Regions from separate parts of the Microbispora rosea genome, predicted to be linked through region 2. Evidence: riboswitches for the same ligand, from Rfam matches in the RefSeq annotation. Region 2 holds a riboswitch; the other holds the start of a gene.
What was found. A riboswitch is a leader RNA that binds a small molecule or an ion and turns the genes downstream of it on or off. The one in region 2 is predicted to bind cobalamin.
Positions count from the first base shown of each region.

Region 1: it holds a riboswitch for cobalamin, as region 2 does, so the genes downstream of both, ACIBK1_RS08610 (ribonucleoside-diphosphate reductase subunit alpha) here and ACIBK1_RS16275 (cobyric acid synthase) in region 2, are expected to answer to the same signal.

Region 1 is NZ_JBITJO010000002.1:252,551-255,903, forward strand. Features, by position in the region: gene ACIBK1_RS08610 (ribonucleoside-diphosphate reductase subunit alpha) at 1-2,045, opposite strand, end outside; cobalamin riboswitch at 2,182-2,419, opposite strand; gene ACIBK1_RS08615 (Bug family tripartite tricarboxylate transporter substrate binding protein) at 2,465-3,353, opposite strand, start outside.
Region 2 is NZ_JBITJO010000003.1:879,700-883,052, forward strand. Features, by position in the region: gene ACIBK1_RS16270 (cobaltochelatase subunit CobN) at 1-269, opposite strand, end outside; gene ACIBK1_RS16275 (cobyric acid synthase) at 266-1,765, opposite strand; cobalamin riboswitch at 1,877-2,000, opposite strand; gene ACIBK1_RS16280 (serine/threonine-protein kinase) at 2,083-3,353, opposite strand, start outside.

The DNA of each region.
Region 1 (3,353 bases), on a different contig from region 2:
CGGTAGAGGGTCTTGAGCTCGTCCGGGACGGCGGCGATGTCCTGGATCGAGCCGTCGTTGAGCTTGATCGCGTCGCGCATCGACCGCGTCCACAGGCCGAGGGCCTGGAGGTCCCGCACGAGATACCGGTTGACCTGGAGGAACTCCCCCGACAGCGTCTCCCGCTTGAAGACGTTGGACACCTGCGGCTCGACGCACTCGTAGCAGCCCGCGATCGAGGCGATCGTGGCCGTCGGCGCGATCGCGATCAGCAGGGAGTTGCGCAGCCCGGTCTCCGCGATCCTGGCCCGCAGCGCGGCCCACTCCCCAGGGTGGACCGGGGCGCACGGATAGTGGTCGAGGTGCAGGACGCCGTCCGCCGCCCGCGTCTCCTCGTACGCCGGGTGGCGCCCGCGTTCCACGGCAAGGTCGGCCGAGGTGCCGTACGCCGCGAGCGCGATCTCCTCGGCGATGCGGCTGGACAGGGCGAGCGCCTCCGGCGAGTCGAACGGCAGGCGCAGCGCGAAGAACACGTCGGCGAGGCCCATGACGCCGAGCCCCACGGGCCGCCACCTGCGGTTGGCCGTCTCCGCCTCGGGCGTCGGGTAGAAGCCGAGGTCGATCGTCCGGTCCAGGAACCGCACGGCGGTGCGGACGGTGGCGCGGAGCCTGCCGAAGTCGACGCCGTCGCCCTCGGCGGTCAGGTGCGCGGCGAGGTTGACCGAGCCGAGGTTGCACACGGCCGTCTCGCCGTCGCCGGTGACCTCCAGGATCTCGGTGCACAGGTTGGACAGGTGGATGACGTTGCCGGGCCGCGCGGTCTGGTTGGAGGCGCGGTTGGAGGCGTCCTTGAACGTCATCCAGCCGTTGCCGGTCTGGGCGAGCGTGCGCATCATCCGGGCGTACAGGGCGCGGGCCGGCACCTGCCGTGCGTATCGCCCGGCGGCCTCCAGCTCGCGATAGCGGGCGTCGAACGCCTCGCCCCACAGGTCGGTCAGCTCGGGGACGTCCTTGGGGTCGAACAGCGACCACGTGCCGTCCGCCTCGACCCGGCGCATGAACTCGTCGGGCACCCAGTTGGCCAGGTTGAGGTTGTGCGTGCGGCGCGACTCCTCGCCCGTGTTGTCGCGAAGCTCCAGGAACTCCTCGATGTCGGCGTGCCAGGTCTCCAGGTAGACGCAGGCCGCGCCCTTGCGCCTGCCGCCCTGGTTCACGGCCGCGACCGACGCGTCGAGCGTGCGCAGCCACGGCACGATGCCGTTGGACAGGCCGTTGGTGCCCCGGATCAGCGAGCCGCGCGAGCGCACCCGCGTCCAGGCGATGCCGATGCCGCCGGAGTACTTCGACAGCCGCGCCACCTGGCCGTACCGCTCGTAGATGCTCTCCAGCTCGTCGCGGGGCGAGTCGAGCAGGAAGCACGACGACAGCTGCGGCCGGCGCGCGCCCGAGTTGAACAGCGTCGGCGAGCTGGGCAGGTAGGCCAGCGCGGACATCAGGCGGTACAGCTCGGCGGCCTCCGCCACGGTGGCCGACAGGCCGCAGGCGACCCGCAGCAGGAAGTGCTGCGGGCGTTCGAGCACGCGCCGGGTGACCGGGTGGCGCAGCAGGTAGCGGTCGTAGACCGTGCGCAGCCCGAAGTACTCGAACCGATCGTCGGCCGCCGAATCGATCAGCGCGTCGAGCGCCTCGGCCTCGTCGGCCACGAACGCGGCGACGGCGTCGCCCAGCAGCCCGGCGGCGTGGGCGGCGGCGACCGACTCGGAGAACGTGCGCACCCCTTCGGCCGCCGCCTCCTCCGCGATCAGCCCGCTCAGCAGCCTGGCCGCCCGGCGCGAGTTCTCCGGGTCGGCGATGACTCCGGCGGCCGCCTCCTCGATGGCCTGCCAGACCCCCGCCGCGTCCCCCGCGCCGTCCGGGCCGTCCGGGCCGTCCGGGGCCCGCCGTACGGAGGCGGGGACCGAGCCAGGCGGGGTGCCGGGTCCGGGGTTCCCCGCCGAGGCCCGCGGCCCGCCGCGCTCCGCTGACGCGGGGTCCGCGGACGCGGAGGCCGGGTCGGTGATCGTCATCAGATGCCCTCTCCTCGTCGTCTCGTGTCCCGGCCGGACCGGAGGGAGGCATGCCGCGGCGCACGCGCACGAGAGGGAACCCGTGCCGTGACGGTACGGCGAGCCCACCCGCGGGGCCCGGCGCGGGGCGCGCGCCCATGCGCGCGCATCGCTGGCAGGTCTTCGGACTCGCGGGCGTCCGGCCGGGCTCGCGCCCGCCGGTCCTACTGGCCGTCGCTTCCCGGGCGCGCTCGCGCCCAGTGCTTACGGCACGGCGCCTGAGGCGCCGTGCTGTGTGACGGCGGTCGTTCCCGCTCACCGCTGCGGGGCAGTCCCGGGTTCGCACCGGGTTCCCTCTTGCCTCACCAAGGTGAACCAGCAACGCGATGGATCCTACATCTTGTGGCCCTTCCCGCAAGCGCCCCCACAAGTTGTGTTTTTCAGCGGAGTCCGAGATCATTGAGCAGCAGGGCCGTACGGCGCGCCTCGCCGACGAGCCATTGGCGGAAGTCGTCGCCGTCGAGCCACATCGGCGTCCAGTCGTTGCGGTCGCACAGGATCTGCCAGCCCGGAGTGTCGGCGACGGCCCGGCACAGTTCGAGCAGGGCGTCCTGCTCGGGTGTGCCGCGCGGGGCGATCAGCCCCGTCCAGTCGGCGAACACGACGCGTACGCCCGACTCCGACAGCGTCGGCGCGTCCACCCCGGGCAGCCGCTCCGCGGAGGAGACGGCGAGCGGCCGCAGCCGTCCGGCGCGCACATGGGGGGCGACCTCCCGCCTGCTGCCGAACCCGAGCGCGAGCCGCCCGTCGAGGACCGCGGCGACGGCCTGCGCCCTGCTGCCGAACGCGACGTAGTCGAGCAGGCGGGGGTCGGCTCCCAGGCCCCGTGCGGTCATGCCGAGCAGCAGGTGCTCGGGGCCGCGGTCGGCGCCGCCCGCGACCCTGGGCCCTCCGGGGTCGCGCAGCAGCGCGGCGGCGAACTGGTCGAACGTGCGATAACCCGAGTCGGGTGAGGCGACCAGCACCTCCCACTCCCCCGCCAGCCGTGCGAGCGGCACGGCCCTGGCCACCAGGAGCGGGTCGCGGGCCAGCGCGCAGGCGGCGAGCAGCGCGGAGTCGGCGACCACCAGATCGGTCCCCGACCCGCCCGGGCGGGCGAGAGCCGTCCCGCCGTCGCCCGCCTCCCGCCTGATCCGTACGGCCCGGGCCCAGCCACGCCCCTCGACGAGCGACTTGAACCCGGCGGCGACGCCGTCCCCGCACCCTCCGGGCGGGCCCGGGACGGCCAGGGAGAGCTCCCCGCGGCGCGGGGGCGCCTGGACGCCGCAC
Region 2 (3,353 bases):
GCGTCCGGGGCCTGCTCGCCGCCGAGCACGACGGTGGGCAGCCCGGCCGCCAGCACGGCGTCGAGCCCCTCGGGCCACGAGCGCCTGCCGCCGAGCAGCCGGACGACGACGGCGTCCACGCCCTCCACCAGGGCGGGCACGTCCCCGGCGGCCGTACGCGCGGGGTTGGCGACCCGCCAGCCGGTCCCGCCGCGGGTCGCGGCGAGCAGCTCGGTGTCGGCGGTGGACAGCAGCAGCATCCTCGGCGGCGCCGTCGGTGACATCGTCATGGGCGGTCCTCCCGCAGCGTGATCCGGGGCAGGCCGGCGGGCACGCCGCGCTCGATGAGCCGCCACACGGCCTCGGTGTCGAGGTGTTCTTCCACCAGGTCGCCCAGGGCGTCGAGGCGGGCCTCCCGGTGCGCGGCGAACGTGCCGGTCCCCGGCAGCCAGGCCCTGCCGGTGACGGCGGCCACCTCGGCGAGGAAGGCCCGGCGGAATCCGTCGCGCTCGAACAGGCCGTGCCAGGTCGTGCCCCACACCTGGCCCGCCCGGCAGCCGTCGAGGAACGGCTCGCCCGCGTCGGGCGTCACCCGGCCGTGGTGGATCTGGTAGCCCGCGACCTCGTGGCCGCGCCACTCGCCCTGCGCGAGCGCGAGCACCTTGTCCGGCGCGTACGCCGTGCGGGCAGGCAACAGCCCGAGGCCGGGCACCCGGCCCGCCCGGCTCTCCACATCGTCGTCGATGACCGCGCCGAGCATCTGGTAGCCGCCGCAGATCCCGAGCACGGGGAGGCCGTCGGCGGCGCGGCGGCGCAGCGCCTCGTCCAGGCCCCGCTCGCGCAGCCAGGCGAGGTCGCCGACGGTGGCGCGGGTGCCGGGCAGCACGACGAGGTCGGCGTCGGCGAGCTCGGCGGGGGTGGTGACCAGGCGGACGCTCACCCCCGGCTCGGCGGCGAGCGCGTCGGCGTCGGTGACGTTGGACATGCGCGGCAGCCGCACCAGCGCAACGCGCAGCACGTCACGTCCCACAGGCGGGGTGAGCAGACCGGGACGGCTGTCGAGGTCGAGGGAGTCCTCCACGTCGAGCCACAGGCCGGAGCGCCACGGCAGCACACCGAGGCACGGGCGGCCGGTCGTCTCCGTGAGCCAGTCGAGCCCCGGCCGCAGCAGCGCGAGATCCCCGCGGAACTTGTTGACCACGAAGGCGGCGATGTGCCGCTGGTCGTGCCGGTCGAGCACGGCGAGGGTGCCGGCGAAATGCGCGAGCACGCCACCCCTGTCGATGTCGCCGACGACGAGCGCGGGCAGGCCGGCGGCGCGGGCCAGGCCCATGTTGGCGATGTCGCGGTCGCGCAGGTTGACCTCGGCCGGGCTGCCCGCGCCCTCGCAGATCACCACGTCGTAGCGGCGGCGCAGGCCGTCCAGCGCGTCGAGGGCGACGTCGAGCAGGCGCATCTTGTGGTCGCGGTAGGACATGGCGTCCACGTCGGCGTGCGCGCGGCCGAGCACGACCACGTGGGAGTGCCGCTCGCCTGCGGGTTTGATCAGCACCGGGTTCATCGCGGCCTCGGGCTCGACCCGGGCCGCCGCGGCCTGCATCGCCTGGGCCCGCCCGATCTCACCGCCGTCCGCGGTGACCGTCGAGTTGAGCGCCATGTTCTGCGCCTTGAACGGCGCGACCCGTACGCCGCGCCGGGCCAGCCACCGGCACAGGCCGGCCACCAGCACGCTCTTTCCCGCGTCGGAGGTCGTGCCCGCCACGAGCAGGCCGCCGCCGGGCGCCACGTCAGGTGGTGGAGCGCGAAACCGGCAGTGAGGCGCGTCTGCGCAGGCCTGTCCGGGCCATGGCATGTCCCCCCTGGGGGTCCGCGCCCCCGGTAGAAGGTCCGACGGCCGGAGTATCCTGGCTCCCGGATCAGCGCTCCCCTCAGCCTTCCCGCCCGTGCTGGGCAGTGGCGTGGGTGAGGGTCGCTCCCCGGTGACAGTGGCGGGACCGCGCCGGATTCACACCGGCTTCCTCCGCGTCCGTCGCTTGCGGTGGTCAACTTACACCTTCGTGCCGTATGTCCCGCAAGTACGGTCTGTCTGATATATCGGAAACGCTACGTTCGCTGCAGCGTGGCGATCATGGAGAACGGCTCGTTCTTCGTCACCGCGTTCTCGCCGTGTCCGTTGTAGTCGAAGGTCATCGTCCCGTTGTCGTGGACGGTGAGGTAGATCGTGCCGTTGCGCACGCAGTTGCCGCGCATCGACACCCGCGTCAGCCGCACCGTCGTCCCGCTGATGACCTGGAGCTTGGACCTGCCCTCGCACCGGTAGTCGACGAACCGCTCGGTGACGGTGTCGCCGCCCTTCGGCACGGTCAGCACGAGCGTGTCGTACGCGCCGGGCTCGTAGTCCACCCTGCCGCGCCACACGCCCGCGAAGCGTGCGGTGAAGCGCAGGGGCGCGCGCGACGTGACCGCTGGCGCGGGGGTCGGCGCGGAGCTCGATAGGGGGCTCGGTGTGGGGCTCGGTGTGGGTGTCGTGGCGGCTGAGGGCGCCGGCGTGACGGCGGCCGCCCCGTGCCGCCCGTCACCGCCCGCGACGCCTTCGGACGGCAGCACGGACAGCAGCACGCCCACTGTCGTCGCGGCCGCGAGGGTGGCCGCCGCCCCGGCGAGCAGCCCCCGGCGGCGGCCCGAGCTCCGCCGTGGGGGGACGGTGTCCGGTTCTGGATGCACGGGCCGCCCGGCGGTGGTGAGCCCGGCCGCGACGTCCCCGGCGGCCCCCTCCGGCGCCGCGGCGAGCAGCCGCATCGTGATGTCGAGGATGCCCGGGCGCTCCGCGGGGTCCTTGCGCAGGGCCAGCGCCACGACGGAGCGCAGCGGCTCTTCCAGGTCGCCCAGGTCGGGCTCCTGGGTGAGGACGCGGTTCAGCACGGCCGGCAGCGCGTCGTCGCCGAACGGCGGCCTGCCGGTGGCGGCGAACACCATCACGCAGCCCCACGCGAACACGTCCCAAGCGGGCGTGGGCGGCTCGCCGGCGATCTGCTCGGGCGCCATGTAGGCGGGCGTGCCGACGATGCCGCCGCTCGCCGTGGTGGCGCCGAGGCCGCGGGCGACCCCGAAGTCGACGACCCTCGGACCGTCGGGCCCGAGCAGCACGTTGGCCGGCTTGAAGTCGCGGTGCACGATCCCGGCCCGGTGCACGGCGGCGAGTGCGGTCGCGGTCGCGACGGCCAGCCGGTGCAGGGCGGGCCCGGACCGCCGCCCCGCCTGCCGCAGCGTGGGGCCCTCCACGTACTCGCTCACGATGTAGGGCCGGGGGCCGTCCAGGTCGAAGTCGAGGACCCGGGCCACGCAGAACGGCGCGACCCGCCGCGCGGCGTCGA